DNA from 3 places in the Nocardia sp. NPDC003979 genome. Region 3 is predicted to be linked to each of the others. Evidence: riboswitches for the same ligand, from Rfam matches in the RefSeq annotation. Region 3 holds a riboswitch; each other region holds the start of a gene.
The links. Region 3 has a riboswitch for S-adenosylmethionine ahead of ACWEVR_RS09305 (rhodanese-like domain-containing protein). Riboswitches for the same ligand answer to the same signal wherever they lie in the genome.

Region 1: another riboswitch for S-adenosylmethionine. It lies ahead of ACWEVR_RS22950 (LLM class flavin-dependent oxidoreductase); the one in region 3 lies ahead of ACWEVR_RS09305 (rhodanese-like domain-containing protein).
Region 2: another riboswitch for S-adenosylmethionine. It lies ahead of ACWEVR_RS01725 (bifunctional o-acetylhomoserine/o-acetylserine sulfhydrylase); the one in region 3 lies ahead of ACWEVR_RS09305 (rhodanese-like domain-containing protein).

The regions. Positions count from the first base shown of each region.
Region 1 covers NZ_JBSGIJ010000011.1:192,096-195,347, forward strand. The annotation lists gene ACWEVR_RS22945 (ABC transporter substrate-binding protein) at 1-710, opposite strand, end outside; gene ACWEVR_RS22950 (LLM class flavin-dependent oxidoreductase) at 707-1,777, opposite strand; SAM riboswitch class I at 1,784-1,880, opposite strand; gene ACWEVR_RS22955 (hypothetical protein) at 2,139-2,846, shown strand; gene ACWEVR_RS22960 (glycosyltransferase family 2 protein) at 2,924-3,252, opposite strand, start outside.
Region 2 covers NZ_JBSGIJ010000001.1:424,714-427,965, reverse strand. The annotation lists gene ACWEVR_RS01735 (MFS transporter) at 1-924, opposite strand, end outside; gene ACWEVR_RS01730 (TetR family transcriptional regulator) at 1,059-1,760, shown strand; SAM riboswitch class IV at 1,826-1,936, shown strand; gene ACWEVR_RS01725 (bifunctional o-acetylhomoserine/o-acetylserine sulfhydrylase) at 2,013-3,252, shown strand, end outside.
Region 3 covers NZ_JBSGIJ010000003.1:525,965-529,216, forward strand. The annotation lists gene ACWEVR_RS09295 (SPFH domain-containing protein) at 1-300, shown strand, start outside; gene ACWEVR_RS09300 (O-succinylhomoserine sulfhydrylase) at 343-1,551, opposite strand; gene ACWEVR_RS09305 (rhodanese-like domain-containing protein) at 1,562-1,978, opposite strand; SAM riboswitch class IV at 1,996-2,112, opposite strand; gene ACWEVR_RS09310 (Rv0361 family membrane protein) at 2,158-2,616, opposite strand; gene ACWEVR_RS09315 (FAD-dependent oxidoreductase) at 2,808-3,252, shown strand, end outside.

The DNA of each region.
Region 1 (3,252 bases), on a different contig from region 3:
TAGGCCTCACCCTCGTGGGCGAAAACCTGCGAGCCCCAGTGGTATCCGGCGCGTTTGGCCAACGTCACCGAGACGTCCTGCTTGTACTCGGCATAGGTGAACGGTCCGCTGCCGATGTTGTCGCCCGCGCAGCGCGCCTCCGCCGGCTTCGCGTTGGTCGACGGGGCGAGGATACCCAGCTGCGAGGTCGAGGACGCCTGCAGGAACTGCGCGTTCGGCGCGCTGAATTCGACCCGGGCCGTGAGCTTGTCGACCACGGTGGTGCCGACGTAGTTGGCCAGGTAGCTCACACCGAGCGGCGCTTTGGCCCCACCGAGCCGGACGACGGCGTCGAAGGTGTCGCGCACCGATTCGGCGGTGAGCGGCGTGCCGTCGCTGAAGGTGACCCCGTCGGTGAGGGTGAAGGTGAAGACCTTCGCATCGGGGCTGACCTCCCAGCTGCGTGCCAGCCACGGGGTGATCGCCCCGGTCGCCGGATCCTGATCGGTGAGCGAGTCGACGATCTGCCGGGTCACGTAGATGGTCTGATTGCTCCCGGCCTGGGCGGGATCCGAGCACGACGGTGCCTGCGAGAGCCCGTAGCGCAGGGTGCCACCGGGTTGTGGGGGACCGGCTTGTCCGCCGCCGACGGTGTCACCGCCGCCGCAGGCGACCACCGTCGCGGTGGCGGCGAGAACACCGGCGAACGCGGCGATGCGATGTCGAATCACGAAACAACTCCAGCGAATTCACGGCCTGCGGCCAGGGGACGGCTCGGGATGCGGCGGCGCAACTCCGGCGCCACCTCGGCCTGGAACAGTTCGAGACTGTCCAGATAGTCGGACTCGGCTCGGCCCTCACGATCGGCGGACAGGTGGATCACCTCGTGCCCGAACTGCTCGTGGTAGCGGCCGACCTTGTCGATCACCTGCTCCGGACTGCCGACCAGGGCGGAGGAACGGGCGAGGAAATCCTCGAGGGTCTCGAAGACCACCGGGTTGCCCACCTGCCGCTGCAACGCGGTGCGGGCTTCGTAGAGCGGGCGATACACCTCGACGGCCTCCTGGGAGGTCCGCGCCACGTGCAGACCGGCCGTGCCCGCACCGACCAGGGCGTCGGCGGGGTCGCGCCCGTAGTCCACCCAGCGCTGCCGGTAGTGGCGGATCAGCTCGGCGTACGGCTCGATCGGGTGTGTGACGTTCGCCGAGAACACCGGATCACCGTGGCGCGCGGCCAGTTCCACCGATTCCCGGCTCGTCGCGCTGCCGTGCCAGATCCGCAGCTTCGGCTGCAACGGGCGCGGCAATGCTCGTGCGTCGGTGAGCGGCGGCCGGAACCGGCCCGACCACGTCACCTCGTCGCGGTCCCACAGCGCGCGCAGCAGTTCGTAACCTTCGCGGTTACGGTCCCACTGATCCTCGGTCGTCACGTGGTAGAGCTGCGCCTGGGCGGTGCCGTTGCCCTTGCCGATGATCAGCTCGAGCCGCCCGTCGGACAGGTTGTCGAGCGTGGCGTAGTCCTCGAAGGCGCGCACGGGGTCGAGCAGACTCAAGGTGGTGACCGCGGTGAACAGGGTGATCCCCGAGGTGACCGCCGCCAGGTGGCCGAGCACCACCGGGGGAGCGGCGGACAGGAACGGGTCTTCGTGCCGTTCGCCCACCGCGAACCCGTCGAAGCCCAATTCCTCGGCGCGCCTGGCCTGTTCGACGACCTCACGGAAACGGTCACGGGTGCTCGGCACGACACCGGTCACCGGATCGGGAACCCGGGTGATCAGTGTCATGAGCAGGAATTTCATCGATCTCCTCCATCGAACCCGGCAGAAGCACCCACACCCGGACAGACCGGGCGGGTTGCTGCGACGTCGTAGAGCCAGGTCTCTCAGTCGCTCTGGATGGTGCGCCCGCTACCGAAGCGTCGAGCCGGATCAGCATGTGGCACAGCTGTGATGGCGCACAACGGTAGAAATCAGCGTGAGCGCAGCGGTTGGAATCGGGTGCGGGTGCGGGCACAATCGCCGACGTCGGGCCCGGTCTACCCGCTCCGGGCCCCCGCTGTGGCGGTACGCGACGCGCCGAATACTCGGTCACTTCACCTGCGCGGATTCATCGGCTCGCCGGAGTAATCTCGGCCTTCTCAGCGTCGATGAGGAGCTCGCCGTGACTGTTGCGCGTCGTCTGACCACACTGACCTCGCTGACGGCCTGCGCCGCCGCCGTGCTGCTGGCCGCCCCCGTCGCCGCCGATCCACCGGTGCGGCCCGCTGTCACCCGCGACGCCCCGACCACACCCGCCGCGGGCCCCGGCGATCTCCTCGCCGCCTATCAGACGGTCGTCGAAACCCTCGAGACCCTCGGCATCCAGCCCTTCCTGTACCCGACGGTCGCCGCGAACTGTTCCGGTGACGGTCTCGGCCTGGTCCCGGCCGTCGCGGGTGCGGTTCCCGGCCCGTGGCCGACGAAGACCCTCCCGATTCCGGGACTCGATCTCACGGCCGTGAAATCAGGCCAGACGCTGTTCACCTTCCTCCCGTACGGCCTCGAACCGGACACGGCCGCCACCAAGACTTCCGGTATGCAGGTCGCCTGGCTCAACCTCAGCACCGGCCGGGGCGGGATGGCCTCGATGGGGACGATCGCCGACATCGTCCGGGCGATGGTGCCGCCCGAGGTTCCCGCCGAACTCCGGCCGCTCGCCGAGAACGTCATCCGCGATTTCCTGCGCACCGCGATCCCGGTCGGCGGTGTGCGCGCGGTCCCCGTCGACACCGGGAAGGGCACCGTCCTCGCCGCCGTCTTCGGTACCACCGACAACGCGGGTCGCTCGTGCTTCTTCTTCCCGACCGTCGGCATCACCGAGGTCGCCTGATCCGGTTTCCGCGAGGGCGGACAGCGCACGTTCTCCGGTGGACGCACCGGGCGGTGTGGAATTCCTGACCGCGTGGGTCAGCCGTGACGAGCGAGCGGCGTTTCCGGTGCGACGAGGGGACGCTGCTTCCAGCGCAGCCGCCCGGTGCGATGCAGGCGGTGCGAGCGGGCCCACAGGGTGAGGTAGTAGCCGATGGACACCGGATGGGCCAGTGCCGAGCCGAGGTCGGCGCCGGTGGGTGGGCGCCGGGTTTCGACGGTTCGGCCCGCGAGCCGACCGGTGACGGCGGCGAGGTAGCCGAGCATGCCCGCCCGGCGCACCCGGCCACGACCAGTGAGAACCGCCAGCGGCGGAACCCAATAGGCAAGGGCGGCAAGGACACCGATGGCCGCACCGGTGTCGACTC
Region 2 (3,252 bases), on a different contig from region 3:
ATATCCCAGGGTGTTCTGGTAGTAGAAGCTGAGGAACAGGAACATGGCGAACATCGCGATGGGGATCAGCAGCGCGGTGAGCAAAGCACCACCGCGGTTGATCTCCCCGGGAATGCGCAGGGGAAGAAGCGGATTCGTCGATCGCGCCTCGATGACGACGAAGATAAGGAGCAACGCGGAACCGGCACCGAGCAGTCCGAGCGTGCTCGGCGCCAGCCAGCCGTGCTCGGCGGCCCGGCTGAATCCGTAGACGATCGCGACCAGGCCGAGAGTCACGGTGACGGCACCGGGCAGGTCGTAGCCGCCGGTGCGCGGTGCGGGGATGTCGCGGGCGATCACGGCGAGCGCACCGGCCACCGCGACCAGGGCGATCGGGGTGTTGATCAGCAACGTCCACCGCCAGGACGCGAACTCGGTGAGCGCGCCGCCGACGATCAGCCCGAACGCCACCCCACCGGCGGTGATCCCGGCGAACACCGCGAACGCGCGCGCCCGTTCGCGCACGTCGGTGAAGATCACCGACAGCAGCGACAGCGCCGCGGGCGCGAGCAGGGCGGCGAACGCGCCCTGGAGCCCACGGCCGAGGAACAACTGCACGGTGTTCTGCGCCAGGCCCGCCAGCGCCGAGGCGACGGCGAAGCCGACGAGGCCGACCAGGAAGATGCGGCGGCGGCCGAGGTAGTCGGCCATCCGCCCGCCGAGCAGCAGCAACCCGCCGAAAATGAGCGTGTAGGCGGTGATGGCCCACTGTTTGTCGCCGTCGGTGATGGCGAGGTCGCGCTGGGCGTACGGCAGCGCGATGGTGATGACGGTGGCGTCGAGCACCACCATCAGCTGCGCGGCGGAGAGCACGACGAGCGCCCACCATCGCATCGAATTCGCCGGGGCTGCAGCATCTTCGGGTTTCAGTTCGGTGCCGGTCACCTGGGCTCCTCATCGCTCGGCATGCGTCGGCCAATCCTGGCACCGTGCGACAATTGGCGTCAAGAGAAATTTGTCTGAACGCGCCACTTGGCGGGGTGCGACAGGTGATCGCGCGGAGACGCTAAGCTGGCGAAATGCTCGACTCGACCACTCCGACCGCCTCCGACCGGCCGGCACCGCCGAGCCTGCGCGAGCGTAAGAAGGCGCAGACCAGGGCCGCGATCGTCGCGATCGGGCTCGACCTGTGCGATACACAGGGCTTCGACGCGACAACCGTCGAGCAGATCGCCGCCGGAGCCGACGTATCCCCCCGCACCGTCAACCGGTACTTCGCGCTCAAAGAGGACATCGTGCTCGCCCCGATCGACGACTTCGGCCACGCCGTCGCCGTCGCGCTGCGCGGCCAGCCCGATACCGGCAACGAACTGCGAGCCCTGTGCGGCGCCTACCTCCAGGTGGTCGAGTCCGAGGCCGATGCCGACGGCCTGCGGTTCCTGCACCAGTTCCTGCAGACGCAGCGGATCATGCGGGCCAGCCAGGCGGTCAACGCGCGGGCCCTGGAATACGCGGAGAAGAAGAACGTCGCGGTGTGCGAGGAACTGGCCCGCCGGATGGGAACCACACCCGACGACTTTCTGGTGAAGCTGGTCGCGGGCACGTGGCAGACGCTGTGTCACCTCGCGGTCGCCGACACCGAGCACGTACTGCCCACCTCACCGGAGGCGGCGGTGCGGGTCACCCGCGAAGCGATCCTGCGCGCCTATCACGGATTGCGGCAGGTCTGCGGCGCACCGGCCGACGACACACCAGGGTTCGCCGCACCGGCGGCACGGTGATGTGAGGCAGGAAACGCGGGGGAAGTTTCCCCACCGGCGTGATGTCCGGTTAACATGTCGTCCAAGGTCATGAGTACCAGCGCGAAGCCCCGGCTCGCTGGTCGGCAACCCTCCAGCTGCGGTGGGGTGCTCCGGGTGATGACCGGGCTCCCGAAGGTCGGGAGCAAGCGCGCATTTCAGGAGGCCCCCATGTGTTGTTGTCCGTCGATCCGCCCCAGCTGAACCCTGACGCACAACCCTGGAGCATTGACCATGACCGACGCCGCCCTGCCCGAGAACTGGTCGTTCGAGACCAAGCAGATCCACGCGGGCCAGGCCCCCGACGCGACCACCAACGCGCGGGCACTGCCGATCTACCAGACCACCTCTTACACCTTCCGCGACACCGAACACGCCGCCGCGCTGTTCGGGCTCGCCGAACCGGGCAACATCTACACCCGGATCATGAACCCCACCCAGGACGCGGTGGAGCAGCGAGTCGCCGCCCTCGAAGGCGGCGTCGCGGCGCTGCTGGTGGCCTCGGGCCAGGCGGCCGAGACCTACGCCATCCTGAATCTGGCAGGCGCCGGTGACCACATCGTGTCCAGCCCGCACCTCTACGGCGGCACCTACAACCTCTTCCACTACTCGCTGCCCAAGCTCGGCATCGAGGTGTCGTTCGTCGAGGATCCCGACGACCTCGCGCAGTGGCAGGCCGCCATCCGCCCCAACACCAAGGCGTTCTACGGCGAGACCATCGCCAACCCGAGCAGCGCGGTGTTCGACATCCCGGGTATCGCCGGTGTCGCTCATGAGAACGGGCTGCCGCTGATCGTCGACAACACCGTCGCCACGCCGTACCTGATCCAGCCGCTCGCCCACGGCGCCGACATCGTGGTGCACTCGGCCACGAAGTACCTCGGTGGCCACGGCGCGGCGGTGGCGGGCGTGATCGTCGACGGCGGCACCTTCGACTGGACCGTGCGTGACGCCGAGGGCAACGCCCGGTTCCCCGGCTTCACCGAGCCCGATCCGAGCTACCACGGCGCGGTCTTCGCCGATCTCGGCGCACCGGCGTTCGCGCTCAAGGCCCGCGTGCAGTTGCTGCGCGACCTCGGCGCGGCGGTGTCACCGTTCAACGCCTTCCTCATCGCCCAGGGCATCGAGACGCTGAGCCTGCGGGTGGAACGGCACGTGAGCAACGCGGTGGAGGTGGCGAAGTTCGTCGCCGCGCAGCCCGGTGTCGACGCGGTGCACTACGCGGGACTCGAGTCCTCGCCCTGGCACGAGCGGGCCAAGCAGCTGGCGCCCAAGGGTGCGGGCGCGATCGTGTCGTTCGAGCTGGCAGGCGGTGTCGACGCGGGCAAGAAGTTCGTGGACGCGCTCAGCCTGCACAGCCATGTGGCTAACATCGGTGATGTGCGTTCTCTCGTGATCCACCCGGCGTCGACCACGCACTCGCAGTTGACACCGGAGGAGCAGCTGGCCGCAGGCGTCACTCCCGGCCTGGTCC
Region 3 (3,252 bases):
AAACCCGCTCTCGCCGAAGCGGAACGGGTCCGCATCCTCGCCGAGGCCGAAGCCGACCGCACCCGCATCCAGGCCGAAGCCGCCGCCTCCAACAACCGCATCGCCCTCGACCAGCTGCTCATCGAGCAACTCCCCGAGATCGTCCGCCAAGCCTCCAACGGCCTCGCCAACGCCAACCTCACCGTCCTCAACGGACCCGACGGCGTGAGCGAACTGGTCAACGGCATGGTCGGCCAGGGCCTGACGGTCTTCAACTCCCTGCAGAAGGCCCTGTCCAACGGCGAGGTCGACAAGGTCTGAACCGAGCGGCCCGCCGGAATCTCCGGCGGGCCGTTCGGTGGATCAACTGAGGGCGTGGTCGAGGTCGCCCAGGAGGTCTTCGATGTCTTCCAGGCCTACCGAGATGCGGACCACGCCGTCGGAGAGGCCGATGGAGGCGCGGCCTTCGGGGCCCATGGCTCGGTGGGTGGTGGTGGCCGGGTGGGTGATCATCGTCTTGGCGTCACCGAGGTTGTTGGAGATGTCGATGATGCGCAGGCGGTTGAGGACCTCGAAGGCGCGCTTCTTGCCGTCGTCGCCGTGCAGGGCGAAGGTGACGACGGTGCCGCCGCCGGTCATCTGCTCCTTGGCGAGAGCGTGCTGCGGATGTGATTGCAGGAAGGGGTATTTCACCCATTCGACCGACTTGTTCGTCTCCAGGAATTCAGCGACCTTCAGCGCCGATTCGGTGGATTGACGCACGCGCAGCGGCATCGTCTCCAAGCCCTTGAGCAAGGTCCAGGCGTTGAACGGGCTCAGGGCCGGACCGGTATGGCGCATCAGGGTTTTCACCGGACCATCGATGTAGTCCTTGGCGCCGAGGATGGCGCCGCCGAGTACGCGGCCCTGGCCGTCGATGTGCTTGGTGCCGGAGTAGACGACCACGTCGGCGCCGAGTTCGAACCCGCGCTGCAACAGCGGGGTGGCGAAGACGTTGTCCAGGACCACTTTCGCGCCCGCGGCGTGGGCCAGTTCGGTGACCTTGCGGACGTCGACGAGGGTTTGCATCGGGTTGGCCGGGGTCTCGAAGAACACGGCCTGGGTGGGTACCGACAGCGCCTGCTCCCACTGCGAGAGGTCGTCGCCGTCGACGAAGACGGTCTCGATGCCCCAGCGCGGCAGGATCTCGTTGCACACCACGAAGCAGGAACCGAACAGGCTGCGCGCGGCGACGAGCCGGTCGCCCGCCTTCAGCAGCGCACCGAGCGCGGTGAACACCGCCGACATGCCCGAGGCGGTCGCGAACGCGGCCTCGGCGCCGTCGAGCAGGCGGATGCGCTCCTCGAACATGGCGACCGTCGGGTTGCCGAAACGGGAGTAGACGAAGTGTTCGACGTCGCCTGTGAACGCGGCCTCGGCGGCCTCGGCGTTCTCGTAGACGAAGCCGGAAGTCAGGTAGAGCGCCTCGGACGTCTCGTCGAAGCCGGAACGGCGCAGGCCACCACGCACACCGAGGGTGGCGGGGCCGACGCCCTCGGGCAGCGGCTTGTCGAAGGAACCACCGGTGATCATGTGAGTCTCCTTATGCCTGGCGCCACGGCAGGCCGACGGCGCGCCAGCCGGTGCTGCCGCGCTGCCCGAACGCGTCGAGGCCACCCTCGAAACCGTCGAGCACGTTGTAGGACGGGGTGATCCCCGCCGCGGTCGCCACCGTCGCCGCGTGCGCCGAACGCTGACCCGAGCGACACAGGAACACCACGGGGGCGTCGGCCGGGCGGTCGGCGAGGACCTGTTCGAGCTGCTCACCGAAGCGCGGGTTGCGCGCGCCGGTGCCGTCGACCCATTCGATGAAGTGCGCGGGGCGTTCGATGGAGCTTGTGTCGGGAATGCCGATCTGGGCCCACTCGCCTTCGGTGCGCACGTCGACCAGCACCGCGTCGGGGTGCTCGGTCAGGATTTCCCACGCCTTCTCAGGGGTGATGTCGCCGGCGTAACTCATGTCGATCCTCCTGCGTGAATCCGCTCTTGCCGTGGTGGTTGTCCAACACACGGCCAGGTCGTCACCCGGAGCACCCCACCGCGGAGGAGGGTTGCCGACCAGCGAGCCGGGGCTTGGCGCTGGTACTCATGACCTTGCGATCTGAGATTGCCCCGGCACAGGTCACCGTGTCAAACCCCTCAGGGCGTGCACACCAACCAGTTGCCGTCGACCCTGGTGAGATTCCAGGTGCTCGACGTCGACTGACCGCCCACCGAAACGGTGGCGTCGATCTTGGCCCGATTGCCGTTCACCGTGGCGTTGGAGAAGCCCTTCTTGTCGATCGTCGCCGCAGATTCCGGGCCGCCGAGCCGTTCGGTGAGGCCGGATTTCGCCTCGTCGAACCCGGGGCACGCCACCCCGGGCGGCGGACGCTGATCGGTACGCGAGCGCGCGTCGATATAGTTGGTGACGGCGGCCGCGAGCCGATCGGCCTCTGTGACATTTTTCTCAGCGGGCGCCAGGAGCCCGCCGACGACGATGCTGATGAGCACGACGACCGCGATCACCGCGGCCGCGACGAACGGGACGATGGACCGCTTGTCGGTCTGATCGACCTCGATGGGCTGATCGTCCGAGCCTGTTTGCTCCTCGCTCATGTGGTAATCCTGACAGACCCGGGCCGGGCAGCTACACCGCGCGCCGGGTTGCCGCAACACCGCAGCTAGAATCGCGTTGATTACGGCCTGCCGCCGACGAGGACGGCAGCGGCCGGTAGCCGGTTTCCGACTTAGCCTAAGCTAAGTTGACGCCGTCACATCGTTTCTCGACCAAAGGGTGCGCGTAGACAATGACCGAACAGACAGCGACTCGCCCGCTTCGCATCGCGATCGTGGGTGCGGGACCGGCCGGTATCTACGCCGCCGACGCCTTGATGAAGTCCGACGCCGAGGTCAGCATCGACCTCTACGAGCGCATGCCCGCGCCCTTCGGCCTCATCCGCTACGGCGTCGCGCCCGACCACCCGCGCATCAAGGGCATCATCACCGCCCTGCACAAGGTGCTCGACAAGGATCAGGTGCGCCTGCTCGGCAACATCGACTACGGCACCGACATCACCCTCGACGATCTGCGTCAGTTCTACGACGCGGTGATCTTCTCCACCGGCGCCAACGCCGACCGCGCGCTGCCGATCCCCGGCATCGACCTCGACGGTTCCTACGGCGCCGCCGACTTCGTCTCCTGGTACGACGGGCACCCCGACGTGCCGCGTTCGTGGCCGCTGGATGCCGAGA